4 regions of the Paenibacillus sp. FSL H8-0548 genome follow, and region 1 is predicted to be linked to each of the others. Evidence: riboswitches for the same ligand, from Rfam matches in the RefSeq annotation. Region 1 holds a riboswitch; each other region holds the start of a gene.
The links. A riboswitch is a leader RNA that binds a small molecule or an ion and turns the genes downstream of it on or off. The one in region 1 is predicted to bind cyclic di-AMP.
Positions count from the first base shown of each region.

Region 2: it holds a riboswitch for cyclic di-AMP, as region 1 does, so the genes downstream of both, MHI37_RS22315 (TrkH family potassium uptake protein) here and MHI37_RS00670 (C40 family peptidase) in region 1, are expected to answer to the same signal.
Region 3: it holds a riboswitch for cyclic di-AMP, as region 1 does, so the genes downstream of both, MHI37_RS04290 (universal stress protein) here and MHI37_RS00670 (C40 family peptidase) in region 1, are expected to answer to the same signal.
Region 4: it holds a riboswitch for cyclic di-AMP, as region 1 does, so the genes downstream of both, MHI37_RS08000 (hypothetical protein) here and MHI37_RS00670 (C40 family peptidase) in region 1, are expected to answer to the same signal.

Region 1 covers NZ_CP152049.1:133,896-141,865, forward strand. The annotation lists gene MHI37_RS00660 (MFS transporter) at 1-1,230, shown strand, start outside; gene MHI37_RS00665 (deoxyribodipyrimidine photo-lyase) at 1,552-2,895, opposite strand; gene MHI37_RS00670 (C40 family peptidase) at 3,039-3,515, opposite strand; cyclic di-AMP (ydaO/yuaA leader) riboswitch at 3,519-3,672, opposite strand; gene MHI37_RS00675 (hypothetical protein) at 4,093-4,680, opposite strand; gene MHI37_RS00680 (hypothetical protein) at 4,814-5,626, opposite strand; gene MHI37_RS00685 (M1 family metallopeptidase) at 5,651-7,666, opposite strand; gene MHI37_RS00690 (YwhD family protein) at 7,772-7,970, shown strand, end outside.
Region 2 covers NZ_CP152049.1:5,137,866-5,145,835, forward strand. The annotation lists gene MHI37_RS22305 (LysR family transcriptional regulator) at 1-716, shown strand, start outside; gene MHI37_RS22310 (TrkA family potassium uptake protein) at 777-1,445, opposite strand; gene MHI37_RS22315 (TrkH family potassium uptake protein) at 1,458-2,798, opposite strand; cyclic di-AMP (ydaO/yuaA leader) riboswitch at 2,886-3,052, opposite strand; gene MHI37_RS22320 (CPBP family intramembrane glutamic endopeptidase) at 3,298-4,929, shown strand; gene uvrC (excinuclease ABC subunit UvrC) at 4,895-6,802, opposite strand; gene MHI37_RS22330 (YqzM family protein) at 7,009-7,155, shown strand; gene MHI37_RS22335 (hypothetical protein) at 7,627-7,970, opposite strand, start outside.
Region 3 covers NZ_CP152049.1:1,007,793-1,015,762, reverse strand. The annotation lists gene MHI37_RS04305 (hypothetical protein) at 1-962, opposite strand, end outside; gene MHI37_RS04300 (DEAD/DEAH box helicase) at 1,051-3,408, opposite strand; gene MHI37_RS04295 (hypothetical protein) at 3,940-4,347, opposite strand; cyclic di-AMP (ydaO/yuaA leader) riboswitch at 4,750-4,904, shown strand; gene MHI37_RS04290 (universal stress protein) at 5,028-5,564, shown strand; gene MHI37_RS04285 (TrkA family potassium uptake protein) at 5,722-6,387, shown strand; gene MHI37_RS04280 (TrkH family potassium uptake protein) at 6,371-7,768, shown strand.
Region 4 covers NZ_CP152049.1:1,890,528-1,898,497, forward strand. The annotation lists gene MHI37_RS07970 (GntR family transcriptional regulator) at 1-153, shown strand, start outside; gene MHI37_RS07975 (DUF5808 domain-containing protein) at 205-1,314, shown strand; gene MHI37_RS07980 (alpha/beta fold hydrolase) at 1,361-3,055, shown strand; gene kduI (5-dehydro-4-deoxy-D-glucuronate isomerase) at 3,230-4,060, shown strand; gene MHI37_RS07990 (DeoR/GlpR family DNA-binding transcription regulator) at 4,087-4,881, shown strand; gene kduD (2-dehydro-3-deoxy-D-gluconate 5-dehydrogenase KduD) at 4,886-5,641, shown strand; gene MHI37_RS08000 (hypothetical protein) at 5,725-6,150, opposite strand; cyclic di-AMP (ydaO/yuaA leader) riboswitch at 6,156-6,317, opposite strand; gene MHI37_RS08005 (carbohydrate-binding protein) at 6,563-7,970, shown strand, end outside.

The DNA of each region.
Region 1 (7,970 bases):
GTTATTGGGGTTGCCCATGTGGTAGGCGGGTCTATCCTAGAGCAGCTAATTGCTCATTACGGCCTAACCTATAAAGATGGCGGCCAATGGATTATGAATCAATTTCTTGGTTTTTTAGTCGGTGTGCTGCTGGCGCCGTCCATTACGGCGAGAATGGGCAAGAGGGGAGCTGTGCTGCTTGCTATTGGCATACTGGCGCTTAGCGAAGCGGCTTATAGCTTGCTGCTTCCATGGAGCTGGATGCTTGCGATTGCCCCGCTTGCTGGACTCGGATTTGGGATGACGGAAGCAGTGGTTGGCGCCATGATTATCGATATGGCGAAGAACGGGAAGGCCTCGGCAATGAGTAAGCTGGAAACCTTCTTTGGGGTTGGCGCCTTATTAATCCCGATTGCGGCTGCGTATTTGATCAAAAATAACATATGGCAGGTTTCATTCCCTATACTTGCGGCTATGGCAGCCATTATATTTGTAATGTGGCTGACGATGTCCTTCGGGGAGCTGGATGATCAGCTCAGCGTTAGCTCACGCTCTACTTCGGAGCAAGGGAAAAGTGCGGCAGCTCAGAGATTACCAAGTGCTGAGGGGGCACAAACCTCTGCTTTTTTCGGTTATCCGCGCAAAGCATTGCCTTTTTTACTCCTATCGGCATTGTTTTTTATGCTTTATGTAGGCATGGAAATGAGCTTCTCAAATTACCTGCCATCGATTCTTATTTCCCGCTCGGGAGTAGGGGAGTCTAGTGCTGCTGCTGTACTTAGCTTGTTCTGGGGTACGATGGTGCTGGGCCGCATATTCGCTGGCGTATTGGCTGAACGTATGGGATATTCGCGATATTTGTTGATCGCAACGGCAGGAGCTTCCATTATTTTTATTTTAATGGCTGTCTTAGGGCAACTAAGCTGGATGCTCGTACTGGTTGCGTTAAGCGGATTGTTCTTCGCTGGTATATTCGGAATTGCACTAGTCTACGCTAATGAGCTTATTCCGGGCATGACTGAGCGGACAACGAGCCTGCTGGTCGCTTTCGGCGGGCTTGGAGGAGCTATTTTTCCACGCTTAACCGGCTGGTTTATGGATCAATATAATGTTGAGTCTACATTATGGTATATAAGCGCACTCGTTGTGCTGATGCTTTTACTTTTAGCTGCTATGCTGGTTCTAGGAAGAAGACAAGTGCTGCGAAGAATGGCCATAGGGGCAGAAGAAAACAAAGCCTATATAAGTTGAACTAAACATTTGCGTTTTGGTCGCTGCGCGAGAAGTTCATTCTTACGATCGCTGTTGCAGCCAGATTCTTTGATTTCCTAAAACATTTAAAGGTAAGAATAAGGCCGCAAAGGCGAACACTTCGTTTCTCCATAACAATCTTCTCGCTTCGCTATAACTTCATTTTGTTAAATTCAACTTATATAGGTTCTTATTTTTTCATATTTATGTGAAAAACCTCCACAACTGCTGTTTCAAAGCTGCTGTGGAGGTTTTATTATTATTATAGATCTAAAATCAAGGCTTCTAACCAAATGACTGCGTTACATTCATTGAAGTTAATTACTTGAGTATCGTTTTGTATACCTCAATGGCTCTAGAGCGAGATGCTTTTAAATCTACGATAGCGCCGCTTTGTGGCTGATGTATCTCTTTATCAGACAGATGAGCCAAATGAGGCAGCCAGCGCCGGATGTAGCTGCCGCTGGGATCATGCGTTTGCGACTGAAGTGCTGGATTCATAATTCGGAAATAAGGCGCAGCATCGTAGCCGAGCGAAGAGCACCATAGCCAGCCTCCGCGGTTAAGTGTATTGTCATAATCGCTGAGATGATGACGGAAATGCTGCTCCCCGAGCGTAAAGGGGCAGAGCAGGTTTTTGGTTAAGAACATCGCTACAACCATTCGCAAGCGATTTGGCAGTTCTCCTGTACGGCTTAACTGGGTCATTGCGGCATCGATAATCGGAATACCTGTTGCAGCGGAAGTCCATGCTTCAAAATGCTTATCTGACAAGGCAGACAGATCTGTTTGCTGCTCGTACCTGAAATAATCATCATTATACATGGCTTGATACAAATAGAAATCTCTCCATGCAAGCTGGCGATGCCATGCTTCAGCTCCGGGCAAGCCCTGTGTTTGCTCATAAGCGTGACGCGACGAGATCGCGCCTGTATTCAAGAAGCGAGCGAGCCCGCTCGTAAGCTCCTCTGCAAAGGAATCACGGCTATCTGCATAGGAAGCAAGACGTTCACGCATGAAGCGATCGAGCCTCAGCAGCGATTTGGGCAATCCCTCAACGTTCGTACCGCCCAGTGCAGAGGATATGGAATTAGGCAGCTCAAACTGCTGTGCAATAGTGCTGTTCAATTCTTTTACAGTTGAAAGCTGCTGTATCGTTGTTTCGCCCATCGGACTATAGCATTGCAGCATAAAGCTGCTCCACATCCGGTAGAAGGGGGTAAACACCTTGTAGGTCTCTTGTCGACGCGCGAATGCTGGGAAAGCCTCGAGATCAGCAAGTGCTGCATCTGCAAGGGGCATCCAGCGACGCCCTAGACTACGAGTAACCTGCTGCAACTGCTCGTCCCGCTTACGGGCATAAGGCGTGTAGTCTGCATGGACCACAACCTCGTCAATGGGGTGGGCTTGCAGAAGCGCCTCTGTTATTAAGGCAGGGTCCCCATAGAGCACATGAAGCTCCCTGTCCTCGTTAAAATAGCTGTGCAGCAAAGATGCGGCCTGTGCCATGAAATTTCTGCCGCTATGGCTGGTTAGCCTGCCTCCGCCGATTAAAATGGGATCTATGATGAGCAAATGAATGCCGGGCGTATCCTTTTTCTTTAAATAGTCAAATGCCCGCAAATCTGCAGTACGCAAATCTTTGCGATGAATGAATAAGTACATCAAGCAGTGCTCCTTTCAGATATCGCGAAAAGCTTGGGATGAAACAGCAAAGCCGCATGTCATTTGTCGTTTCAGGACAAAAAACTGCGGCTTTGCTGAATGAGCCTACCTATAAAGTCCTTACTGCGAAGGGCCAGGTTACTCTATTTTTCGTTAGCAAATGCTTCGAAAGACTCATCATTCATGACACGACGAGCAGTCACAAAACGAGTTTCATAATAGGAAGAGTTCAGTTTGTCTGTTACAACACCTCTGCTCGAGGATGAATGAGCAAACTTACCGTCTCCAATGTAAATGCCAACGTGGGATACACTGCTATTGTTGCCACCAACGGTGTCAAAAAACACAAGATCTCCCGGAATTAGATCAGTCTTATCGACCTTCGTGCCTGCTTTGGATTGCGCAACGGAAGTACGTGGAAGCTCGATGCCCATTTTAGTGAACACATAGCTTGTAAATCCAGAGCAATCAAAGCCTTTCGACGATGTTCCACCGCTCTTGTACGGGGTACCAATCACACCATCGATAAATCCGTTCAGTTTTGAATCTGCGAACGCGCTTCCCGCTTGAAAAGCAAGAAGGAGTACGAGACCCATTAGTAATGCGGTAACCTTTTTCAATTGTGAAGCTCCTTCCAAGGCCGACGAGGTTAGCTGTGGGGTTCGGTTGAAGGCTCCCTATGATTCCTCAGACGCTGCAAAATGGATCAGACATCGGAATCAATTCACCCAAAGTGGTTCCCCCGTTTCCCCATAGGGAATTAGGCTGTTTTTTTACTGCTGTTGAGAATTATTCGATTATTTTCAATCATCTCCTGCTTTTACTGGCAAATTCTAATAATTCTCATGTAAACTTTTGGCTTATTCATTCATTAATCCGTGTTTACTGTAATAAAACCGTTGTTAGTAGTACTTTCTAACCAAATGAATGAACTCAATTTCATTTATTATGTGGATATCGTGTAAAATATACCGATTTGTCCCTTTGGGAGCATATCGCTGGACCAAGTCTAGCGGCCTATAAACGGCGGTGTTGTAACCTTTTTTGCAAAAGATTAAAAATATCTCATATGTATAAATACCTATTTCGCTAGCCGCAAGCGAAGTGCAAATAGAACAAGGAAGCTGTTCATAAGAACGGCTTCCTTGTTCAACGCAGAGTAGCTATTTTAAAATATAGGAAGTATAAGTTTCTTCATTATTTCGCAGTAATGACTTTTTCTGAGATGATCTGCGGATCCCCGTTTTTTTGCTCCATCCAGAACTGCAGCCTGTATTTGCCTGCATATTTAAAATCATAGGTGATGACCTTTGAGCTGAACCAAAACGTATCCTTCTCAACGAATTCTTTAAAGTCATTATCCTTTTGATTGCGGCTGTCAATGACAGTTTCTTTATCGTTCGGATCGACAATCATCACCTTGAAGCTATCTATCTCAAGATTTAAGTTATCGATTTGTGCCTGCACTAGAAACTTCTGAGTCGTGCCCTTATCGACTTGACCAAACATTGTACGCTTCTCGTTCATCAGAAACATATGAACATTAGGCTTCTGAATAATAAGCCTCTTCTCACTGCTTTTCCACTGGATAAAAGCCTGCAGAGGCTCACTAAGAGAGCGAATATTGATATAGATCTTATCATCCACCAGCAATCCATCGTCTGCCTGCAGCTTATTATTATTATAAAGGATGGTTACCTTCTGAAATAGTTTGTCCGCGGCAACTAATGAGCCGCCTGATAGGAGCAACGCCATCGATATTATAATGAGTTTTTTACGCATCATTTCTATATCCCCCAATTATCATTTTCTGTCAACTATTTATACATAAATTCCAACAATTAGTTGCGGTAAATAAGAAATAAAAAAGCCCCTCGCGACCACATCATTGTGGAGGAGGGGCCGTGCATGAAGTTATTCATTTCGATTGCAGGTATTCATACTGCGCTGCTATCGTCCATACTTTCATTAATGTACGAACGAGATGATAGCCTTGATGCAGAATGAGTGCGAACAATCCGGTCCAAAGCATGGATACGCTGGTGACGACAATGCCAGCAGCTGCGCCCAATCCCCACATAATAAGCGACAGTGCTGCATAGGAGAGAAAGTTACGCAGAGCGAGCCATAAGGAGCGGAAGACGCCCTCGCCAGAGGCTGCGCCAAGCTGCATCGATAGAAACAGCAGGTGCAGCACCGTCCCCCATATGAGCCATAGTGCTGCTCCGGGCAGTACCGTTTGCATAAGCTCCGGCACGGAGCTGCTCTGAAGCAGAGACTCGAGCGCGCGCGGCAGCAGCCACCAGGCTGGGGCCAGCGAGAGAATAGATTCTACCCAGTAAAGAAGAACAACGGGCTTCCATGCTTTGCGAATCCCTTCCAGAAAGCGCGTTCCTCCGTCAGATCTCGTCTGTTTTAGCGAGTAGAATAGACCTGCGTTAAATAGAGGAGTGAGCACCATTCGAATGAGCAGCAGGCTGCCGAGCGTCCAAACGTAGGGAGAGATGAGATCGGTCTTCAGCAGTTGAAACTGGGCTTCGGTAACGAAAAGCTGTGCTGCAACGTCAGAAGGGTAAGCGCTTGGATAACGACGCAGCAGCGGCGAAACGATCGAATCGATGAATCGATAGAGGAAGAAGCCCCAAAGCAGCTGATATAGAAACAATATAATTACAAGGTAAAAATGTTTAACTGTGAGTCGCCAGCCTTGCTTCAAATGTATCTTCATCATTTATCGCTCCTTGAACGCAATTACTTACCAGCTAAGCGATCCGAGCAGCCCTTCAACCAGCTTGACTACGCCAAGGCTCCATCTAGTACGCTTTTCTTCAGGCAGCTTAGCCTGCATATAGTTGTTAATGAGCTTATTGTCGAGTACGTTGCTGTAATTCGGATCGACGACAGCCCATTGAAGCGGGGCAGTATGCAGCTCCTTATATTGAATATGGGACTCTTCGCCGCTCCAAAGCTTCGTCATTTTTGTACCATCGGTAAATTGCAGCACGATTTTGATTTCGCCATTGCTGCCGCCGTTCTTCTTGACGAGAACAACCGATTCGTAAAGCTGATCCCCTTCCTGCGTAACGGGACGAACATGTATAGATTCGATGGAGAAGTCGGCCATTTGGTCGTCGTATACATATTGGCTGAAATAATCATGCCATTTGGTCTTGGTTACCTGCTCGACAACACGCTGGAAATCTGCGCTGGAGGGATGCTTGAACTTATATTTTTGGAAATAGGTACGTAATATCTTCTGCATTGTTCGTGATCCGACCTGATTCTCAATACCGATAAGCACCAGCTTGGCTCGCATATAAACGTTCTCGGCATATTGTGTATGGCTGCCATATGCCCAAGATGGCTGCTTGAGCGGAGCGGGATCGGTCATATAGCTGGCTTCTATGCGTAGATTAGACTCGAGACCGTAAGTAGTCTCCATTACTTTATCCTCAGCATAGGACGTAAAGCCTTCATCGAGCCATGCCTCCTCGAATTCATTGCTGGCAACCATGCCATACCAGTATTGATGGCCGATTTCATGGACGACGGTACGCTCCAGATTGTAGCCGGGATTTTCTTTCTCGGCAGCGAATGCAGTAATCAGTGTGGGATATTCCATGCCGCCGGCTCCGTTCGCTCCTTTCGGGGGTACGACGATAGACAGCGTGCTGTAAGGATACTCGCCATACCATTTGGCATAGCTCGACAACGCTGATTTAGCTGCATGCATGTAACGATCCTTAAGGGCGGCATGCGCAGGGTCTAGATACAGCTTAATACGAACGCCGGGTATGCCCGTATCGGAGTAAGCGGTCTCCTCATAAACAAAGTCAGGTGAAGCAGACCAAGCGAAGTCGTGCACATCATCGGCATAAAATTGATAAATCTTCATTTGATCTTTCATTTCAATGGCCTTCGTCTGGAATCCGGTAGCTGCGACTGTGTAGGCTTCGGGTACTTTTATTCGCACGCTGTATATGCCAAAGTCGCTGTAAAACTCGGAGTTTCCATGATACTGATGGACATTCCAGCCTTCAGCTGTCCGGCCTCGCGTGCCTGCAGTTTCGTATACAGCGATTTTGGGAAACCATTGTCCCGCCATGACAAAATTGCCTGAATACCCCATGCGAGCGAACACTTCCGGCAGCTTTACCTCGTAAGCCATATGAAGGGTAACCGATTTGCCTGGAGCAACAGGCTCTGGCAAGCGGATTTTGGCTAAGCTGAAATCGTCGGTATTCCCATCATCAGGCTGCACGAATTGGAGGCGCGGCAGGAGGCTCTCTCCTTCTAGTGTTTCTAACGTCAGCAGCTTCATATAGCCTTGGCTGTTCGTAGTTGCTTTGTCTTGGCGGAGCTTGCCGCCGGACTCTTTCATAAACGTTGTTTTGTCTGACTGAAAGGCGTTGGGATACAGGTGGAAATAAAGCTCGGCCACAGCTTTTTTGCCAGGGTTCGTCCAGGTTACGGTCTGATCGCCATTTAATATTTTTGCATCGTCAAGTAAATGAACACTGATATGATACTCAACGACACGTTTGCTAAGCTCTTGAGGTGTAGGCGTCAGAACCGTATTTGGCTCCTGCACGCTGGGCGGCTTGGCCGAGTTTTGGGCAGGCGCAGGGGTTTGCTTGGCACTCGCGGCAGGGGCGAAGGCATAAGTATATTGGGATTGCCAAGCAGTCCCGAAGCCGTACTGCACAGATAAGCCGAGCATGACGACTGCGAGTAATACGAGTAAAATTTTTTTGGAATTGCGTGGAGTCATTGAACGTTTCCCTCCCGTTGACAAGCATCTACAGCATGTATATGTTTGCTTTTCAAAGATTATTAGCTAAAATGGAATTAATGTATGGGGAAGGTGTGAATTTGTATGACGGAAGAACAAGGACAACCAGCTCAGCCTGAGAAAAAAGAAAAGAAATCACTGACGCTCAACGTTGTGAGCAGCAAAAAACATAAAGGCTTTGGATCAGGTTCGATCGATTTGAGCGCTGTAGCCTGTGTCATTATTGATGAGGGAGTTGCTTATATCGACGTTGGCGCGATGCATGCCAAGAGCAAGGTGGAGC
Region 2 (7,970 bases), 2.3 Mb from region 1:
AGTACGCGCTTGAGCTGCGCCAGCTGCATCGTAAATATTTACAGACCGTCTCCGATTTTAACTGGGCAGGACATACGACACTGACGATCGGCGCAAGCTTGACGACGCTGCAAACGACATTGCCGGATTTAATCCAAACTTTGACGGCGACACATCCTGAAATCGATATTAAAGCGATCACAGGCAAAACGCATGAAATCGTATCGCTTGTTAGGGATCATAAAGCGGATATTGGAATCGTCGCCTCCAGCATTGAAGATTCAACACTGCGCTGCATCCCCTTGTTTGAGGATCATTTGTCGCTCGTGCTGCCGCGAAATCAGCTCATAACCGACAAAGGAACACTTGGCATTCAATATTTGACCGGTATGCCAATGATTCTGTTCTCCAAGGGAACTTGGTACAGGCTGCTCACCGACGAGCTGTTCGATAAGTATCACCTTCAGCCCGACGTCCGCATGGAAATTGATTCGTTTGAAGCTATACTGCGGCTGCTTCATACGTGCAGAGCGGCCACCCTTCTTCCACGCTCCTATATGCGCAAGCAGCTGCTCGATGACAACGATCTTACCGTCATACCGATTCGCGAGCTCGAGGATACAAAGCGTACCACCTCGCTCATTCATGCGGATTCAGCAGCGCTAAGCCCGTCGGTTCGTCTCTGGATCAGCGAGCTGCCCATGCGTTTTAACAACAAAAAGGACAGAAGCTTCTAAATAAAAGCTGCTGTCCTCAGCATTTCCAATATATCGCATATAAAACCACATCATAAAGCCTTAACGAATAACCGCTGCCTCAAAGTTCTCGATTTGCTCATTCGTGCCAATGATGACCATAACATCACGTTCAGAAAGTACATCCGTCGCTGTTGGCGCAATAATGATGCCATCGGGTTTATTAATAGCGACGATGCTGCATCCGAATCTTGCTCGCGGATTAATATCATGCAGCGACTTCCCATTCAAGCAAGCGGGAACTGCCAGCTCGGCAATTGTATATTCCTTGGATAGCTCAATATAATCCAGCAGGTTTGGAGAAACGAGCTGGTGCGCAACTCGAATTCCCATATCTCTCTCCGGATAAACGACCCGGTCGACACCTATTTTCTCCAGCACACGCCCATGCAGTTCGCTTATTGCCTTCGCTACAACTTGTTTTACGCCTAAATCCTTCAGCAATATCGTTGTCAAAATGCTGGCTTGAATGTCATCTCCGATGGCTACAACTCCGCAATCGAAGTTCCGAACACCAAGCGAGCGCAGTGATTCCTCATCTGTGCAATCCGCTGATACCGCATAAGTGAGTGCGCCGCTCATTTCCTGGACGGCCTCCTCATCCTTATCGATGCCCAGCACCTCGTTGCCAAGCTGGATAAGCTCTCTGCCCAAGCTTGAGCCAAATCTTCCAAGCCCAATGATTACAAATTGCTTCTTTTTTGTCGCCACTTACTGTATCTCCTAACCAATTGTAATTTTACCTTCTGGATACCGGTACAATTCTTTTTCTGTACGAGGCCCTAGCGCGTAAGCTAACGTCAGTGGGCCTAGTCGTCCGGCAAACATCGTAAATGCAATCACTATTTTTCCAACTGCGCTTAACTCGGGCGTAACACCTATCGATAAGCCTACCGTGCCGAATGCCGAGGTAGCTTCGAACAACAAAAACAAGAATGGCTGCTTCTCCGTCATGGACAGGACCATCGTTGCGATAATGACAAGTCCTAGTGAAATCAACGTAATCGTCAGCGCTTTAAAAATTCTATCCTTGCCGAGCCTATGCCGGAAAAACACGATGTCCTCGCGTCCGCGAATCATGGCAAGCACTGCACCGACCAAGGTCGTAAAGGTAGTCGTCTTAATCCCGCCGCCTGTGGAGCCTGGAGAGGCGCCAATAAACATCAATATAATGGTGAAGAACATCGTCGCCTGCCGCAGCGCCGTATAATCAAGCGTATTGGCACCCGCGGTCCTCGGCGTTACCGATTGGAAGAAGGAGGACAAGATTTTCCCACCAAAATCCATGGAACCAAGCGTCTTCGTATTGGAAAACTCGAATATAAAAATAACGATCGTGCCCACAGCAATTAACGTGCCCGTCATCGACAATACAACCTTGCTGTGCAATGAAAGCTTCCGTTTTTTGTTATATTCCATTAGATCCGATAGAACGATAAATCCTAAGCCGCCAGTAATAATAAGCAGCACAGCTGTTAAATTGACCATTGGGTCGGAAGCATACTCCGTTAAGCTGCGATACTCGCCAAAAATATCAAACCCGGCATTATTAAATAAGGATACCGCATGAAATGCGCCAAAATACAAGGCTCGACCAAGCGGCATATCAAAAGCAAATCGAATAGCAAAAAGCACAGCACCTGCAAGCTCAATCGTTAAGGAATAAACGATTACCCGCTGAATCAGACGCACGATGCCTTCCATACTCGTCTGATTCATCGCTTCCTGAAGCAAAAGCCGCTCACGCAGTGAAATCCTTTTGCGCAGCGCAAGTGCTACCAAGGTGGCCATCGTCATGAAGCCTAGACCGCCAAGCTGAAATAAACACATTAAGATGACTTGACCAGGAACGGAAAAATAGGTTCCCGTATCGACGACAACCAGCCCTGTCACACAAGTGGCCGACGTCGCTGTAAACAGCGCATCGAGAAAAGGCAGCCGCTGCCCCTCTACCGATGCAAATGGCATGGATAATAACAGAGCACCCAGTAATATAATAAGAGCAAACCCACTGACAAGTATCCGTGGGGGCGACCACTTTAGAACATTCCAGTTTACCTTCATTAAGCAGCCTCATCTTCGTTATGGTAAGGTAAGAAATCGCTTTTTAAGCATAAAAAAAAGCACTGAAACTCAAGTGCTCTGTGCGATGAGTCCTGTTCCAGATGCCTACGAGGTTAGCTGTCGGATTCGGGCCTGGACAGGCAGCCCTATTTTGCAGCAGGATAAATCCCGCTTTAAAAATTCACCCCATGCTGTCAATGCTGACAGCTTTATGGTTCCCCCGTTTTCCTTAGGAAATTCGGCGTAGCTATGCGATTAGTATGATGTTAACGATTATAATCCCAAAGCGGTCTTAATTTAAAGGAGGGCTTTATGACATTAAGCACGATTTTAGCTCAAAAACAGGCATGGGAAGCATACAGCCCGCCTTAAGCTTGGTGGACATCGTTATTTCGCGTGTTATTGAAGGAAATGATGCTTTTGCATTGGATAATTCAGGGATTTATATGTTAATGTTATAGGATATGCTTTTCATTATATCGATAGTTGAGGTGAACCAATGATTGATTCAATTAAGCCTAGCGAATGGAAACGTTTTCTATGGGCTGCTGTAGCTTGCTTTATTATTTATGCCGGAGTTGAGATTTATCCAATGATCTCTTCAATGATTTCCGGTGAATTGAACATGAAGGTCATTGAAAAATCCACAGCCGAGAACAGAGCCGCTGCCTTTGCTGAGAAGGAAACCGGAATAAAGGTGAAGTCAGCCAAAGCGGTACACCAAACCGATAAAATCTTTTATGGCTATTTATCCAAAAACAAGCTGCTTGAAACGTACAGCGACAAATTTGACCAAAGCTTTCCAACGGATACCTATCAGGTCGATTTGAAATTTACAAATGGCAACTACGGGCATGTATATGTTCATATGCAAAGCGAAAAAATTGTCGCATGGAATCTGAAAGTCTCTGGAGAGGAGCTAACTGAAGCCGATAAAACCAAAGATATCATCGCTTTTCTGACCGCACAAAGCTTCAGTGGTATCGATTTTAATAATAGTCAGATTAATTCAGCAGGGGAATGGCAGGGTAAGGCATCCGAGAAATACAGCATCGAAGAGGCTAAACTCGCTCTTACTGTCGATGCTATAAGCTTGAATGGTAGAACTGTGATTACTAAATATAAGCCTGCCTTCGTTGCTCCTGATGACTATATCAGCTATGTGAAAAATCAGGATAAAATAGCGGGTTACCTAACCGGCTTCGGCTACTTTTTAATGAGCTTCGTGCTATTTGTTCTCGCCATTATTTATGCCGTATTATACCGAAGATTTACATCGTTCAAATACGGAGTTATTTTGACCATCGTCTATTTTATTACATATCTAATCATGAATTTAAATGTGCTGGACGGCATTCGAGCCTCGCTCGGGGAAAATGAAATCGCTGGCCAAGCGACGATGATTACTGCAATCTTCACCGTTCTGCTAACCATACCGATGGCTGCATCCATCTACTTCTCGATCGTCGCGGGCGATGCTCTCTGGAAGGCGCAGGGCCGCTCGTTGTGGCCGCGTTTTGGACAAAAGGGCTACGGCGACTATGTTTGGCGCAGCGTCGGATTAGCTTATTTGTTCGCGATCATTCTATTCGCGGTGCAGGCCGTTATCTTTATCGGTTTAAAGCTATCGATCGGTACCTGGGATACAACAGACGTTACGCAGTCTCCGTACAATATCGGTATTTTGTGGCTCATGCCAGTGCTCGCTTGGGCTGCCGCTATTTCTGAAGAGGCTGTATTCCGCTTCTTCGGTATCGGATTATTCCGCAAATGGTTCAAAAACACGTTCGCTGCAGCGCTGCTGCCAACCTTGTTTTGGGCGCTTGGGCATGTGACCTATCCGTTCTATCCATCTTCGACAAGGTTGATCGAGCTGATCATTATCGGACTGGCGTTCAGCTTTATTTTTGTCAGATACGGCTTCATTACAGCGATGTTCACACATGCTATCTTTAACAGCATAGCCGTGGGCCTATCCTTGCTCACCATTGGCCAGGCACCAAATATCATCTCAGCCATCTTTTTCTCGGTGCTGCCTGTCATCATAGCTTTTGTACTGAAATATTTCAGCCACAAAAAAGAGAAGAAACCGCCAGTTACGACGGCTCCTCCTCATTTAGAGCAGCTATAATTTGCGAAGCTAATTTATCCCCAATAGATAGAGGCCGAAAGTCTTCGACTGAGGCCTCTTTTATTTTTTTGATCGAGCCAAAATGCTTGAGCAGCAGCTTCCGGCGCTTCTCTCCAATGCCCGGAATCGAGTCGAGCTTCGATTCGACCATCGACTTGCCGCGCTGCTCGCGGTGGAACGTAATGGCAAAGCGATGCACCTCATCTTGAATGCGCTGCAGCAAATAAAACTCTTGGCTGTCCCGGGGCAGGGGCACGATCTCAGCCGGATCTCCAGTCATGAGCTGTGCCGTTTTGTGCTTGGCATCCTTCACCAAGCCGCATACCGGAATAGATAAGCCAAGCTCATTCTCAAGCACATCAAGCGCAGCCGATATTTGTCCCTTCCCGCCATCGACCACGATCAGATCAGGAGGTGCAAGCTCCTCCTTCACCACACGCTCGTAGCGGCGCCGTATGACCTCGCGCATCGTTTCGTAATCATCTGGTCCTTGAACCGTCTTCACCTTGTATTTGCGGTATTCCCTGCGGTCTGGCTTGCCATCGATGAACACGACCATTGCCGACACGGGATTCGTCCCTTGAATGTTCGAGTTATCGAACGCTTCGATCCGATGCACCGCATCAAGCCCCAACCAGCCTGCGAGCGATTCTGACGCCTTGACGCTGCGCTCCTCATCCCGCTCAATGAGACGGAATTTCTCATCTAGCATCACCTTCGCATTGTTCGTCGCCATCGTTACTACCTCGCTCTTGCGACCGCGCTGCGGCATAAGCACCTTCACCTTCAGCCAGCTGTGCAGCGAGGCAATCACATCATCAGCATGCGACGATGCTGCTTCATCCTCTTCTGACTTTGCTGCTCCTTCAGCTTCATCGTGCTCCAGCTCCTCAGGCAGCGGCAGCAAGATTTGCTTTGGCAGCGCTGGATTATCACTATAGTATTGGGTCACAAACGTAATGAAGTCATCGTAAGCCTCGCCATAATACGGAAAAGTAGACCCATGCCGCTCAATAAGCTTGCCTTGCCGCATGTACAAAATTTGCACGCACATCCAGCCCTTATCCACGGCAAAGCCAAACACATCACGATCAAGCGCATCCGACATCGTAATCTTCTGCTTCTCCATTACCGCATCGATAGCGATTAACTGATCACGGAATTCCTTGGCTCGTTCAAATTCAAGATTTTCCGCAGCCTCCTCCATTTTCCGCTGAAGCTCAATTTTCACTACATCCTGTCCGCCATTAAGAAAACGTGATATTTCTTGGATCATCCGATCATATTCCGTCTGCTCTACGTCGAACTCACAAGGCGCGATACATTGTCCAAGATGGTAATACAAGCACACCTTCTCAGGAAGCGTCTTGCACTTGCGCAGCGGATAAAGCCTATCGAGCAGCTTCTTCGTCTGCTGAGCCGCGTAGGCGTTCGGGTAGGGACCGAAATACTTTCCTTTATCCTTGACGATCCGCCTCGTAACCTCAAGCTTCGGATGCTTCTCGTTCGTTATTTTGATATATGGAAAAGTTTTGTCATCCTTCAGCAGAACATTATATCTGGGGTGATATTGTTTAATTAAATTACATTCTAGAATGAGTGCTTCCATATTGCTAGAGGTAACAATAAACTCGAAATCGCGTATTTCCGATACAAGACGCTGTGTTTTCCCATTATGGCTGCCGTTAAAATAAGAGCGTACGCGGTGCTTGAGCACCTTCGCCTTGCCCACATAAATAATGACGCCCTCGCTGTTTTTCATGAGGTAACAGCCTGATTGATCGGGGAGCAAGGCTAGCTTGTTCCGTATCGTCGCTTTTGCCTCTGCAAGCTGCTGCTCTGCCAGCTCCCGATCCGTCTGTTGATGTTCCATGCTCTCGCCTCCGACTGCCTAAAGATTCTGTACACATTTTAGCATAAATAAGCCGCTCTTTGTCTTACAATTGTCACCTGTAGATGCTTTACAACTGTTTGGCTGTTTGGGTATACTAATATAAGTTGAATAAACCGATACTACATAAAGACGGCCGTATAGGTTGTGATTGAAGCAGTCGGTCTTTTTCAAGGAGGACGTCAACGATGGAAAACGTAAGAGACCCGCGCGAGCATTATAACGAAGAGCCTCGCCATGACTTGATGGATGTCGTATTCGGCTTTGGCGGAATGCTCGGTTTTATGACCGTCATTTTCGCTGCAGCGGTTATCGTGAAATTCATCATTTCATAAGGAAAAAGGAGCAGCCTGCTGCTCCTTTTTTTATTGCCCTCGAATCGGGCATAACGGCTGTTCACGTTCCTCGGTTTTTTAAGACTACCGCCGCAATAGAATAGTATCATAGATTGCGAACGTTATCCGTAAAGCTGCTGCCTCCTCCTATTCTCCACTCCTGCAGTAACTTCGTGTATTTGAGCCACTATGAGGGATCTATCCTGCACTCCTGCAGTAACTTCGTGTATTTGAGCCACTATGAGGGATCTATCCTGCATAATCGCAGTAGAATCGATTATCATAGATCCTTTTCGCTCGTAATCAGAGGTCTATCCTGCATGGAGTGCAACATAGGCCTCTGCAAGCGCGAATAAATGGCATCTATCCTGCTAGAGTGCAGGATAGACGCCATACACAGTAGTGCTTATACGTTGCTAAATACGCATTCTTCAGCTTTATCCGCTGGTACTACTCCACTTCCGCAGCCGTTTAGCTTGCGTTCACTTCACTAGGCAATGGCTTGGAATAAGCTCCTCTTGACCCGCTTCCCATCAAATAAGGATACAATAATATAAGTCCGAGCACATAAAGCAGCAGCGCAAATAATGCCGGAGATAGATGCAAAAAATCAACATATCCAATAGATAAATGTACGCTGAGGCCCGCATAAAAGCCTGGAATTCCCCCAAGCAGAAGCGTCCACCATAACCATCTTGCTCCCGGCTGAATCCCCCATAAGGCAATGATCAGAATAGCGAGCGCATCGCATAGAAGCGCGCCGCCAAAGCCCGCTCTATCATGAGCGATCAGCGGAATCAGCTTCAAATTCGTTT
Region 3 (7,970 bases), 870 kb from region 1:
AGGTCAAGGTCAGTTAATTCAACCGTTATCGGTTCATTAGTTGCTGCCGTTCCAGGAGTTACTGTAAGAGCTGCAGCGGAGAAATTACGATATAATAACGTTTTGGTAACCGTACCGTTCAAGGTATTTTCCATATGTTCATCAGCGTACTCAATATAAAAACGCTCATTATGCGCAGGCGCAATATCGTCGCCCACCGTGAAGGTTCCCTCAAACACCCCTGTGTTGTTCCCAGTTTCAGTTAGGATAAGGTCGTTGCCGTTCACTCCAGCAGTTGTCGTCAAATTAACCGCGCGGGTTTGAACGGTCGTTGTGCTTGTATTCAGGTCAGCATCTGTTAATTCCACACGTACGACTTGTCCGTCATGAACTAACGAGTTGATAAGGCTATTTGAAACATTATCGTATAGCTTTACGGCACCGGTAGCATAGTCTCTGCGTGTAACGTTGATTACGATCGGCGACAAAGCGTCTGGATTGTCCCAATTGGGATCTAGGATTGATACGGCATTGTTGTTTTGAACTTTAATCTCATTAGCAGCAGGGCTTGTTGTATTCGTATCGACCAGCTTCAACGAGCCTTGAAAAATTCCTGTGTTCGCGCCGGTTTCCGTTAAAGTAATCATCAGAGGGCTGCGTAGAGCATCGTCAGGCGAAGATACGGCTACTGTCGTTGTTTGCACTGAGCCTGAATCCGTATTTAATACGGTGTCTCCATTATTTGTGTCTGTCACCGTAATATTTACTGATTCGCCTACAGCAACAAAAGATTTGTCCACAGACATCGTCCCTGTACTAGCTGCATAAGCGGTCATTGCCGGCATCATCGGCAGAACTGCGCCTGCAATCATAACTGCGCCTGTTACAGTACCAACCACATTGGATTTTTTCTCCTGCTTGGGACGTCTCTTCTTAATTTTTGATTCTTTCATTTTTTCTTGTTCGTCTTCATAACCAGTCATACTATTCCTCCTAGAATAAATGATCGAATGCATATATTTCTCAAGAACCTCTAGGCTCTTCAAAAAACGAGGTGGACAAAAACAGTTGTCAGGAAGTATCCACTCGAGCCCATATGGATGTAAGCACTTCCTTATGAATCGTATCTAATAACCCTTCAAACATTTGAGCCGTTTCTCGCTCATAATCCACTTTTTGACTCCCGCTAACCGAATAAAACGAGCTTTCCTTCGATACGTTTAATGCTTCCAAATATTGAATCCAGTTGCGGTCGAACGCACGGAGCGAAGCATGCTTCACGAACTCATCCATTTCTATTGAGGATGCCTCGTACCATTCATCCAGCCTTTGATACAGCTGCTCGCTAATTTGCTCAATCGTTTGTCGCCGAGTAAGCTGATCAAGCTGCTTCAGCATAAAACCTTTCGGAGATGGAAAGATCGCACTGAGTTCAGCAAACAGTCGAAACCAATTCGGAGGCTCCTCACTAAATCCTGAAGGATAATTCCGGTTCACAGCATTAACAGTAATCTTATCAATCATGGAGACTAGCAATTCCTTATATGAATCCCGATCAACGACATCATTTCGCATATGATAATAGATCATGCGCTGCTGCTGAACGGGCTTGTCCCATTCGATCAAACTTGCGCGAAGAGCAAAGCCTTCTAATTCGGCAGCCCGCTGCGCATTTCTTATGGCCGCAATATATTTCTGCTGCGTAATCGGCCGATCAATAGGCAGCAAGCTTTCTTCCAGCTCATCCAATAAATCATCAGAGTAATAGTTAACCAGCAAGTCATCCTCTAACGAGATATAAAACCTTGAACTGCCAACCGATCCCTGCCTGCCGCTGCGTCCCTTAAGTTGATTATCAATTCTCGCTGAATTATGTCTGCAAGTTCCAATCACATGGAGACCGCCGTTTTCCTCAACTCCAGGTCCTAGCCATATATCGACTCCCCTGCCAGCCATGTTTGTCGCGATAGTTACTGCGTTCTCCATACCTGCCTCTCGAATAATTGCAGCCTCTTTTTCAGCGTTTTTGGCATTCAGCACATGATGTGAAATATTCTCACTTGCAAGCATTTGGCTAAGCCGCTCTGAAGCACGAATATCAGGCGTTCCGACGAGCACTGGCTGGCCCTTGGCGTGCCTTTGCTTAATGTCATCCATGATCCAGCGATATTTCGTCTCCTCATTAAAAAACAACAGATCCGCCTGATCACTACGGGCAATGGGACGATGCGTTGGAATTACCGCCACATCAATTCCGTAAACCTCTTGCAATTCCGACTCTACTTCAACAGCAGTACCGCTCATTCCACCAACTTTTTCATACAACTGTACAAAATGCTGAAGGGTTATAGAAGCAAGAGTAGCTGATTGACCATTGACAACCACACGTTCCTTCGCTTCTATCGCTTGGTGAAGCCCTTCCGTATATCTTCGTCCGAACATGAGCCTTCCTGTGCTTTGATCAACGATAACTACTTCCTGTTCTCCTTGCTCATTGATTCGAATGACATAATCGATATCTCTTTTCATAAGAAAGCGTGCCCTTAACGCCTGCTGAATTTTATGATACGTATCACTATGCTCAAGGTTCATGAGATTCCGGATTCCAAAGAGCTGCTCACAGCGGTCTATTCCTTGATGGGTAAGAGATACGTGTCTCTCCATGGCATCAAATTCAAAGTCTCCATCAGCGAGCAGGGAAATTTTCTGATCGATCAACACGAGGTAGTCGCTCCCTTTCCCAGGAGCAGAAGAAATGAGAAGCGGGGTTCGCGCTTCGTCTATCAGTATGCTATCAGCCTCATCAAGCAATAAGAAATGCAGACCGCACTGAACGCGATCCTCTTTCCGATTAACTAAATGATCACGTAAATAATCGAAACCGAATTCATAATGAGTTCCATACGTTACATCACATGCATACTGAGATTGCCGTTCCTCATTGTTCATTCCATTTCGAAGACAACCGACTGACAAGCCCAACATATGAAATACTTTGCTCATTCCCTCACTATCTCTAAACGCTAAATATTCATTCACCGTGGCGATATGCACCTTTTTTCCAGTTAGTGCTTGGAGAAATGCAGGGAAAATAGCAGTTATCGTCTTACCTTCGCCCGTCTTCATTTCCGCTATATTACCTTCGTAAATTGCCAATGCACCTAAAATTTGTTCATTATGAACATCTAAATCAAAAACACGTCTGCAGGCGGCTTTTACAAGCGAATAGGCTTCCATTCGAACGTTATGTATTGGCGTATCATTCTTAATTTTTTGGCGAAGATTGTCTGTTATCAGAGAAAGGTCAACATCAGGGAATCTATTAAGCAACCTCGAACAATCTTTATTGATTTGTTCAATAGAGATACGATGCTTATCCATGCTCCAAGCACGAGTTCCATTTATAACCTGTTGTAATAGCTTCAGCATCAAGAAGGACCCCCATAGAAAGATTGCAATTTTCAATAATATGTAATTCCTGTTGTAGTAATTTCGAGCGAACACAATTCTAGGTCTTTAGTCTCTCATATTATTAACGGTGATGTGTTTTAGTCAGATTACCTTATATAAATACAACTATATTCTTATTGTTTTTTAATATTGCTATATATAATGGAACAGTTAACAAAACAATAATTTCAGTTCTAAAGTCTCTTGAATCCATTTATCGACATTTATAGTTAAATTTCGACGCATGTATCGAAAACCCTTTAATTCACAAAATTATTACAGAAAATTTTTTTTGTTGATTCTTGATTTGTGAGCAGAACTTTTTCAGTAGATTTTATATTTTAGCTTCCACTTGCAGCTCATACAGCCAGAAGGACACATACATCCCACTTCCCCCTGTTTAAGGAGACCTATTTGCACCATTTCCTAGAAGTCTTAATGACGAAGAGCTTACGCAAGAAGACGGACGTACTCCGAATACTCTGGTTATAAATGGATGCTCAATAACAACTAGCCATCCATGGTGAGTGTGTTGATATTCTTCTTTTCAAAAAATACAGCAATCCTCCTTTCTTTCAGCAAGCGAACATATTTCAAAGTGTCCACCAATATACAATCACTGCGCTGACTAACCATATCCGCATAGTAAGCAACTTGCGGCTTATAGCTGTTTAACTGTTCTTCGGTGTCGGTGCTCACTCTTGCATAAGGAGTAATACGCAGAAAGCCTGGCTTTCCAGCAACACAATCAGATAGTTTTCGATTTTTGGCAGCTTGAATTGCCGAACAAACCCTTGATGTACAAAGGTAAATCGGCGATCCACTGCTGGAGTTGACACAATACAGTCTGTTTACCATCCTTAAAACCACAGAGGCATTGGCCCATGTGGTCAAACTTGTGATCACAAGTGCCATCATCCTCTCTCATCGTCAGGCATAGACGCAATATCCAAGCTCTGTCCAGGACACCAGGCTTACGAGGTTAGCTGACGGATTCGGGCGGTAAGAGTCGCTCTACCCAAAGCGAGGAAGCGATGGATTCCTCGCTTTGGGATTCACCACAGATGACAGACATCCGACTCTCACATCGGGCGTATGTCATCGATAATCCGACCGTCCCGAAAGCGGGGGTTACTTCAAACAATTCCTCCTCGCTTGTATTTCTATATTTTGTGAAACCGAATATTGAAGCCCATCGTATGAACATACAATAGTAAATTTTCACTGCTGCGCAAAAGCGATATCTACCTGTTTCGTTGGACTTTTAAGAAACGGTTTACTTTTTAAACATGCAGGCGTAATATAAATGACAACAATTTCATATGATAAACGCTTAATCCTCTTCACGGAGGAGCGGGGGAACCATCGAAGCTTATAATACTGCTTCTGGGGTGAATTCTTTCTTACTTAGAAAGAACGGGTACTCTCAAACCCGAATCCGACAGCTAACCTCGTCAGCGCTTGGGAGAGAATACTCTTACAACTTTGGTTTATTTCGCACTGTATTGTACAGTCCAAAGCTTGGTAGCAGAATTTCTCTGCGACCAGGTTTTTTTTGCTGTTCAGAGAATAATTTCCTTATCAGAGGGGCTGAAACTATGAAAAACAAGGAAAAACTGATGGTTTGCGTGTACTACGGACCGCACGGAGAACGGCTCATTCGCCGCGCCGGTCAATTGGCTAAGCTCCTTCAGTCTCCTCTGTTCGTATTAAGCGTCATTCCTGTACAAGAGGATGAGCTTGATCCGGAGCAAGAAAGGATGATGGCGGCATGGAAACTGAAATGCGAGGAATGGGGAGCAACATTTATCGTCAAACCGAATGAAAATAGGAAATCCTCTGAAATGATAGCGGAAACGGCAACACATCTTGAAATTACTCAATTGATTATCGGACAATCTGGGCAAACGCGTTGGCAGGAAATTACGCATGGTTCTTTCGTCAATGAACTGCTTCATCGCATAGGCGAAACGGACCTGCACATTGTAGCCGTCCAGCGAATGAAAGAACAAGCGATGGATATGCATAAACCCGGAGTACCGGTTTCCGTATACAAAAAAGAGCAGCATTATCACATTGGAGATTCGGAAGCGCGCGGCCTGCCTGTGACAAAAGGTGTTTTTTCAAAGCTATAAATACCGACTTCAGTACCAGCCTGTTAAAATTAAATATAAATGGGGAATTTAAATATCTGAGAGTCAGTAGAGGAGTGATTGTTGATTCGACCACTCTGCTTTTCTAAATGGCTCTTAACAGAATCCTTAAGTAATTAAAGAAACGGAAGTGAATGCAGTGAAAAAACAGTTTATTGTCATCGGACTCGGTCGGTTCGGTTCAAGTTTAACGAAAACCTTGATTCAAAACGGTCATGAAGTGCTGGCAGTAGACAAAAACGAGCAACTTGTTCAGGATATTTCCGCTATTGCCACCCATGCTCTGCAAGCAGACTGCACAGATGAATCCGTTTTAAAAGAGCTGGGTATTCGCAACTTTTCACATGGGATAGTAGCTATAGGCGATGACCTGCAGGCAAGCATTTTAACGACATTGTTGTTAAAAGAAATGAATGTTCTGAACGTAACGGCCAAAGCCAAAAATGAAATGCACGGTAATGTCCTGAGCAAAATTGGCGCGGATCATATCGTCTACCCCGAACGGGATATGGCGGCGAGACTCGGTCATCAACTTAGCTCCGAAAATCTGATTGACTACATTGAATTATCCCCGGAGTACAATCTAGTCGAGATTAAAGCGCCGCCGGCGATGAATGGGTATTCGTTGCAGCAGTTAAATATTCGCGCCAAATATGGATGCACCATCATGGCGATTAAAACCGGCGATTATATGAATGTATCTCCCAAAGCGGAAGACAAAATCTTTACCGGAGATATTCTGCTTATCATCGGCAGCAATAAGGACATCCGACACTTGGAGGAGGACCATGAACGAAAACGGTAGCCGTATGAAACGTCACTCCACATCCGGGCGCTTGGTGCTGCTCGTTGACTGGCTGAAAAATAAGATGAATCCGCCCCTACTGATCCTGATTGTGTTTTTCTTCCTAATCTGGATTGGCGCCTTGCTGCTTACTCTGCCGCAAGCATCTGTATCAGGTGAATCAATCGGTTTGATTGATGCGTTGTTTACTGCTACCTCTGCCATATGTGTAAATGGGCTCGTCGTGGTCGATACCGGCAGCGTCTTTTCCACCTTTGGGCAGGTCCTCATTATGATTATGATTCAAGTGGGCGGACTTGGATTTATGACCTTTGGCGTCATGGTGGCCATTATTTTGGGCAAAAAAATCGGATTAAAGCAAAGACTCATCATCCAGCAAACGACTCACTCGACATCGGCGCAAGGATTGGTCAAACTGTCACTTTACATGGTGCTCATTGCTTTTGCATTTGAAGCGCTAGCGACGGTGATCCTGACGCTCCGATGGCAAGAAGAGATAGGATGGGGACAGGCAGCTTATTACGCGCTTTTTCATTCCGTCTCCGCTTTCAACAACGCCGGATTCGCCTTGTGGTCTGACAGTCTGTCCTCCTTTGCCGGAGATCCTGTTGTCAATCTAACAATTATCCTGCTTTTTGTCATCGGCGGACTCGGCTATCTTGTTGTCGTGGATCTATTTCGCAAACGTTCCTGGAGAAAGCTGTCCCTGCACACCAAAGTGGTTCTCCTTGCCTCAGCGATTTTATCCGCAGCCGGTTTTCTTGTTCTTTTCTTTCTGGAGAGTTGGAATCCGGCCACCTTCGGTCAATTGGGTGCGGGGGAACGGGTGCTTGTTGCATTTTTCCAAGGTGTGACACCCAGAAGCGCAGGATTCAACACCATCGACATCGGCAATATGCTTGCGGCGTCACAATTTTTTGTCATTATCCTCATGTTTATCGGAGCGGCTTCCGGTGGTACGGGAGGCGGCATTAAAATCAATACGTTGGTTGTGCTTGTTCTCGCCACTATAAACACATTTCGCGGCGGCGGACAAATTCATGCCTTTGAACGCAAAATTGCGGAAGAAACGGTCATACGAGCGCTGGCCGTCGTCATGAGTTCATTGGCTGCCGTACTGGTCATTACCCTCTTGCTTACCATTTCTGAAGGCATGCTGGAGGATCATTTTTTGGAAGTGCTGTTTGAAGCGACATCCGCTTTCAGCACAACAGGGCTTTCGATGGGGTTAACGAACGAATTGTCTCCTGCAGGGAAAGTTATTGTGACTTTTACGATGTTTGCCGGTCGTCTCGGTCCACTGACGCTCGCGTTTGCATTAGCGCAGAAGAAGCGTTCTTCCAAAATCGGTTATGCAGAAGACCATATTTTGATTGGCTAGTTGCTATAAGGGCTTTTGCTCGAATATACCGAAAAAAAAAAACAGATTTCCGATTTCCTTGCGCATCTCCACATTCAACCTGTCTCTTACAGTCGGGTTGCAAAGCCGCTTTTGGCTCCATCGGCAGGCTCTTCAAGTTTATTAGACTTGAAGAGCCTGTCGCTTTTTATTAGCCATTGCACAGAGTTGGAATTAGTCGATA
Region 4 (7,970 bases), 1.8 Mb from region 1:
CCTAATGCAGACGAGGCTTATTACCGTCAGCTGGAGGAGAAGGTGAGGCCGCTCATCAGCGAATCCATATGCCACAACGTTAGCGAGGACGCTCTAGTCGAGCTATGCCGTTCGATCTTCAAGCAAATTCGTTCAACTGGCAAAGCGACCTAGCTGCTCACTCCTGTTTGCAAATAACTACATTAGAAAGGCTGGTCATCTATAATGGAACATTGGAGCTTTTGGCTGCTGCTTGCAACTATTTTTATCCCCATTAGCGTTATCTTGATTGCGACACCCTATCTCACCAGACGAACAGAAAGCTTCGGCATTTCTATCACGGAGGAAATTTATTGGCATTCGGATGTACGAAGGATGAGAAAAAAATATGTAATTGTTCTAGCCATCATTCATTCAATATTGCTTATTTCTGCTGCGATCTTGATAAACCGCTTGGACGAGCAGCAAATGTCGATGACAGTTGGCGGCTATACGATTGCTGTGATTGGAATCTCCTTCGCTGCCTATCTTTTCTTTCATTTTAAAATGAAAAGAATGAAGCGCGAAAGAGAATGGACGAATCCGGTTATCCAGTCGGCTATTATTGATACCTCGTTTAGACGGCGCAAGCATTCCGTGTCATTCTACTGGTTTATACCGCATTTTGTACTAGCCCTTTCGACGCTTGCTATCGTTCTGCTCTATTATGATCAGTTTCCGGATCAATTGGTTATGCAGTATGATTTTGCCGGAAACGCGACAACCGTTGTTGCGAAATCCTATTCCGCTTTACTTTGGCCGATTGGGACTCAGTTTATCATGATCGTATTATTCCTCTTTATCAACTACAGTATCGTCATTAGTAAACAACAGATCGATGCGGCAGATCCTGAAGCATCTGTTCAGCGCAGTATGAAATTTCGGCATAGCTGGTCTGTTTTTAATGTTGCAACGGGATTGTTGATTACGATGCTATTTTCTTTTATATCAATCGTCCCGTTACTTGCGCTGCCGCCATCAAGCATCCTAATTGTATCTACGGCTATACCTGCGTTGATCGTAGTAGGGAGCATTTGGCTCTCAATCCGGTTAGGTCAAGGCGGAAGTCGCATTCGTATGCCGGGGGGATCGGTAAGCTCTATTGGTACAGGGCCGACGGACAATGATCGTCACTGGAAGCTGGGCAGCATTTATTACAATCCGTCAGACCCAGCTCTATTCCTAGAGAAACGCTTCGGTATCGGCTGGACGCTTAATTTCGGCCATCCTCTTGCATGGTTAATCCTTATTATTCTTGTAGCTGTCATCATAATCTCCATCGTGTTGGGAGGTTAAAGATGTTGCGTTTAGCATCAAACAAATTAGAGGAGGACATTCATTCATGAAAAAATGGTTATTATCTGGCTTAGTATTGTTATTGTTCATCAACGCTCAATCCGTCACTGCCTCATCCGCTGATATCAGTGTGCTTGTAAACGGACAGGAAGTTGTGTTCACAGATGGAAAGCCTTATTGGAAGGGCAGTGAAATGATGCTGCCGGTTCGCGACCTTGCCAGCGGGCTGGGGATGAAGGTTTCCTATGAAAAAGCTAAAAATGAAGTTCGACTTACATCGGATAAACTAACGGCTGTGTTCAAGATTGGTGAGAGCCAGATTTCCATAAACGGTAAAGCTCACGCTTTCAGCTCAGCTTCTGCAACCAAGCAGTACCGTACATACGTGCCGCTATCGTTTTTCTCTAAAGAACTGGGCATTAAAACGGTTTATGATGAGAAAACGAAAAAGCTGACTATTTCCAAAATAGAGCTGAATACCGAGATACTTGCTGAGCAAGTCATCGATTTAATGAATAAAGGCGGCTATGAGCAGCTTTGGAATGATTATTTTGACCAAGAACTTCAGAAAGCGATTCCACTGCCCGTTCTAGATGCAACATGGAAAGAAGTTTTAAAGCAGACTGGTGAATATAAAAAAATCGTCTCACTTTCATCAAGCCCCATCGATGATGGAGGAACAATGGTTGTTTCGATTCTGGGATTCGAGCAAATGAATATGAAGCTGACGCTTACGATTAATCGTACAGGTCTGTTGACCGGTATACTCATCCAGCCTGCACCGCTTGATGGCGAGGCTCCTGCTGGAGTAACAGAAGAAACGATTATCATCGGCGAAACGTCTCGCTTTCCGCTTGAAGGAACGTTAACGCTGCCGAAAAATGCAGCTGGACCCGTACCTGCGGTTGTGCTTGTGCATGGATCCGGACCTAGCGATCGCAATGAAACGGCTGGTGCTTACACGCCGTTCCGAGACCTTGCATGGGGGCTGGCTGAACAAGGGATAGCGGTACTTCGCTATGACAAACGCACCTATACACACGGAAGCTCCCTTACAGCAGAAGAAGTTGCGGGCATAACGGTGAAGGAGGAAACCGTTGACGATGCCATAGCCGCGGCAGGGCTGCTGAAGAGGGATGCTCGAATTGATGAGACACAGGTATTTGTGATCGGACATAGCCTTGGAGGCATGCTGGCGCCGCGAATTGATGCGGAAGGCGGTGATTTTGCGGGCCTCGTGCTGCTGGCTGGTTCTCCGAGAAGTTTGTGGGAAATCGTTTACGATCAGAACGCCAGCTTTATTGCAGCAATGAAAGATGGCGAGGCCAAGGCAGCGAATGAAGTCTGGTTGGAAACCGAATATAAGCGTGCGCAAATGATAGCGAATTTATCTGCAGAAGAAGCGAAGTCATCAACTGTATTCGGAATTCCAGCAACCTACTTCAAGGAGATGGACGCTCATAGCACCCGTGATTATGCAGTCAAGCTGACTAAGCCGCTCTTGGTTCTGCAAGGCGATAATGACTTCCAGGTTTATTCGGATAAAGATTTTCTTGAATGGAAGAAGCTGTTCCAAGGGAAAGAAAATGTTTCATTCAAGCTCTATCCTGATTTAAATCATTTCTTCGTCAAATATGATGGAGTTGGCAAGGGTACTTTGGATGAATATAACTATCCTGGCCATGTGGCCCAAGAAGTTATCAACGACGTGGCCTCCTGGATATTGAAAAATAAACAATAATAAAAAGCCTGTCGCTTTTTTCCTCTATGGGGATTAAGAGACGGGCTTTCTATTATTTGTAGGCACATCCTACAGGGGGGAGGAACATATAAATAAAACCATCTACTAATGTTCGTAAATGTGTGTTACACTAATAAACGAACGAAAACAAACAAAACAGGAGGTTTTATCCCAATGGAAGTACGCCATACTACAAACCCTACCGATGTAAAGCAATATGATACTGAACGACTACGCAGTGAGTTTTTGATCGAGAGCCTGTTCGAGCAGGATCAAATCAAAATGACATATACGCATTATGACCGCATGATCGTTGGCGGAGCAGTACCTGTAAACGAAGCTCTTGTTCTTGAGGATTCTGCAACACTGAAAACAGAATATTTCTTGGAGCGCCGTGAGATTGGTTTCTTGAACATTGGCGGACCAGCTTCTATTTCTGTGGATGGCGAGGTTTATGAGCTAAGCAAGCTTGAAGTGCTTTATGTTGGTAAAGGAAAACGCCAAGTCTTGCTTTCAAGCGTTGATAAAGAGAACCCTGCAAAGCTGTATTTCTGTTCCGCGCTTGCACATAAAGAAATCGCTACACGCAAAATGACGGTAGAGGAAGCGAATCCGTCCCATCTTGGCTCACAAGAAACTTCAAATGAGCGTGTACTTTACAAATATATTCATGCAGACGGCATTCAAAGCTGCCAGTTGATGCTTGGCGTAACTAGCTTGAAAACAGGAAGCGTTTGGAATACGATGCCTTCTCACGTACATGATCGCCGTATGGAAGCATACCTATACTTTGATATGAATGCAGATACACGCGTATTTCATATGATGGGCGAGCCTTCGCAAACAAGGCATCTGGTTGTAGCCAATGAGCAAGCGATCATTTCGCCGCCTTGGTCTATTCACTCCGGAGTTGGTACGAGCAACTACACGTTCTGCTGGTCAATGGCAGGCGAGAACTATACATTTACAGACATGGACGCAGTACCTGCAAGCGAGCTAAAATAGAAGTATTCGCTACAGGGGGGTGTACCATGCTTGCTGCTGAACGGCATCGCAAAATTATAGAGAAACTGGAGCAGCTTGGCGCGGTCAAAGTATCCGAGCTTAGTGAGCAGTTTGGCGTTACAGAAAAGACGGTTCGTGAGGATCTAGAGAGGCTCGAAGAGAAGGGTCTGCTCAAGCGGACGCATGGCGGAGCTGTAGTAGAGCAGGGGAGCGAGAATAGCCTGTATCCGCTGCAGTTCCCAAACAGTAAGCATGGGCAAGAGAAGTCGGCCATTGCTGCGCTTGCGCTTTCCTGCATCGAGCCTAACGATATTATTGCGCTTGATGCAGGCAGCACGACGCTTGAGATGGCGAAGAAACTGCCTAATATGCCGGTAACGGTGCTGACGAATGATTTGCTCATTATTCGTGAGCTTACGATGAAGGACCAGGTGAGGCTTGTTATACCAGGCGGTTATCGTCATAATAATTTGCTTATCGGTGCTGAATCACAGGAGTGGATAAATCGGCTGAACGTTCATAAGCTGTTCCTATCTACGACAGGTATTCACCTTGAATACGGGCTTACGATATTTACAGAAGAATTGGCTAAGCTCAAGAAGCTGTATATGGACAACGCGAAGGTTGTTTATTGTTTAGCTGATCACCATAAATTCGATAAAGGCGCTTTAATTACTTTTGCTGAACTGAGCGAGATTGACTACATCATTACAGATGATGGAATTTCGCAAGAGGTAGCAGAGAAATATGAGGCGCTTCCTATACGGATGATGAAAGCGGCGCTCTCAGATAGCGGGAAGCGAACGAAAGGGAGGACTTGATCCGATGGGTTTGTTTGATTTGACGGGAAAAACTGCTATCGTAACAGGCGCCGGACGCGGTCTTGGCGAAGCAATCGCTCTAGGACTTGCGCAAGCGGGTGCCGATGTAGCACTTGTTACGAACAGCACGCCTGCTGATAAGGTAGCGAATGCAGTACGAGAGCTAGGACGCAAAGCTATTACGATTCAAGCGGATGTATCGGATCGCACGAAGCTGGCGGGTATTGTTGAACGTACAGTGGATGAGCTGGGACGAATCGATATTTTGGTCAACAATGCGGGTATTATTCGTCGTACGCCTGCCGCAGAGCATAGCTATGAGGACTGGCAAGCCGTGCTTGACGTGAATTTGAATTCTGTTTTTCTTCTTTCACAGCTTGCAGGCAAGCATATGATTGAGCAGGGCTCAGGAAAAATTATTAATATCGCATCGATGCTGACTTTCCAAGGGGGCATTAATGTTCCGGGCTACACGTCCAGCAAGCATGCGGTAGCAGGGCTTACCAAAGCGCTTGCTAGTGAATGGGCGGCCAAAGGCTTACAGGTAAATGCGATCGCGCCAGGCTATATGAGTACGGACAATACGGAGGCGCTTCGTGAGGACCCTGTACGCAGTGCTCAAATCCTGCAGCGTATCCCAGCAGGACGTTGGGGCAATTCTGAGGATTTGATCGGACCAGCAGTATTTTTAGCATCTGCAGCCTCTGATTATATGAACGGCCACATTTTGGCTGTTGACGGCGGTTGGCTGGTTAGATAGGTTTGGTTATAACGACAACAAAAATAAGACAGCCCAGAGCGCGTTAATTGTTCTGGACTGTCTTATTTTTTTGTTAAACGCAATTAATCTAAAGAGACATAAGAGACAGAGCGTTGACGCAAAACAGATTCTTCAAGATTTGTTTTGTACGTAGACGAATCGGCGGAATTTGCAAGGATATGCTGAGCGGCTGTTGCGAATAATTCGATAATGCGCCCGTCCTGATCCGTTTTGTCGTATTGAAAATGGTCAAGAGGTGCAAGAGGGACACTGCCGATAAAGCTTTGAAGGAGATCGCTCCATCTGTCCAAGTCAATCGTATCCTCGGTGTCGCTGGCGAATAGCTCGCTCCAGCCTATACCCTGATTGCTTGTTAAACGGAGACATACGCGATGGCCTGTGGCATCGACAGCGAGAGCCGGGATGACGAACAGCTCAATACGAGAGACGGATAAAAAAGGGGTCTGTTCTGTGAAAATTTGGAGATGATTTGAACAGTTTGTTAACATAAATAAATCTCTCCTTTGTTCGCTTACGAGGTTAGCTGTCGGATTCGGGCAAGAGAGAATGCCCTACCAGGGTTACAAATCCCTGGATTCACCCCTTGCGAAACGATGAATATCGCTCGCGTTGGTTCCCCCGTTTTTTCATTCGAAAAATTAAGCGTGAATAGTGTACTCCTAATTATACTCTTCATTTCTGTATCTGTAAATATTACGGACTGTAAAAAACTGACGTCTATAATAAACCAGAAACTGTCGGTTGTAAACATCGCCTATCCGTAAATTTCCACCACATGGATTTTTGAAAGTTAGCGGGTTTGGAGTACGAATCGTAACATTCTTGGATAGCTTGACATTAGATTCCCCCTTAAACTTAAAAAGAAAGCGCTTTATATTAAACGAGTAAGAGGAGGAAATAATGTTGAGTAGTTTTAAATTCAAGAAAGGCTTGTCTATTATTTTTGCATTGTTTGTGTTATTTCAAACGGCAATGGGTGCTACAGCGACAATAGCCGAGGCCCAGACGACAGGAGCCGCCGTAAGCAGTCAATCCTTTGAGGCGGAGGCAGCCGTTAATCAACTTAGTGGCAAAGCAGCTGTGAAGGACTGTGAGCCTGCGGTTGGTTGTTCAGGCAATCAGCTGGTAGGCAGTCTATGGGGCGGCTCTGCTTTGCAATTCAACGCTGTGAATGTGGATACTAAAGGGATCTATACGATGACGGTGCATTACATATCGGGCGATCCCAGATCACTAGCCGTCAGTGTGAACGGCGGCGGAGCCGATCATTATGATTTTCCGAAAACGGCAGATTGGAGCACGCGAGGGACTTACGAGATCCAGCTGGAGCTTCGGCAGGGAGAGAACGTCATTCGTTTCGATGATGAAGGGGGATACGCGCCGGATATTGACAAGATCGAGCTGAAATTGCTGAATGCTGGTCCGGGCACAGATCCGAATGAACCGCCTGCTGGAAGCGGACAAGTGTATGAAGCGGAAGGACAAGGCAATAAGCTGACCGGCAATTCTGCCGTACGCTCCTGCAAAGCGGAGACGGATTGCTCCGATGGAAAAAAGGTAGGCGACATTTGGGGCGGATCATCGCTGCTTTTCCAAAAGGTTGCTGCTCCAGCAGAGGGGGTCTATACCTTAAAGGTTAGCTACATTTCCGGCGATCCTCGGTCATTTGCCATTAGCGTGAACAATAGTGAGAAAGAGACCTATTCCCCGCCTGCGACTGCGAACTGGGATACGGTTGGCATGTTCAGTATAGAGGTACAGCTGCAAGCGGGCAGCAATACCATTTTATTTGATGATAATGGCGGTTGGTCGCCGGATATTGATAAAATTGAAATCATCAGCTCACAGGCACCGGGCGAGAATCCGGGTGATGTGGATGGGATCGGCAATATTGGCAAACAAATCGATTCCAGCAAATTTGGCTCGATTAAAGTGGAGCAGCATAAGTCAGGCGTCACTTTAACAAACGGCGTCTACAAAATCATTTATAACACGGAGTCAGGACTTTCAGCGTTCGAATGGAACAACAAGACGATCGCCAAAGGGTTGTACAGCAGCATCCAATTGGACAAGCAGCTCGACAGCAAAAACTACGCTGAGCATTTGTTCTCCATGAAAAAAATTGAGAAAATAAATGACGGTCATGGCAAAGGCATTCGGGTTACGATTGAGAATCGAGAGTCCGGCCTGCCGACGATGAAGCAAATTTATCAAATCTATGAGCGTTTGCCTTATTTTCTAATTAGTCAACAAGTAACGGGTAAAGACACACTCAGCACGAATGATATGGCACCTCTTGTACTTAATG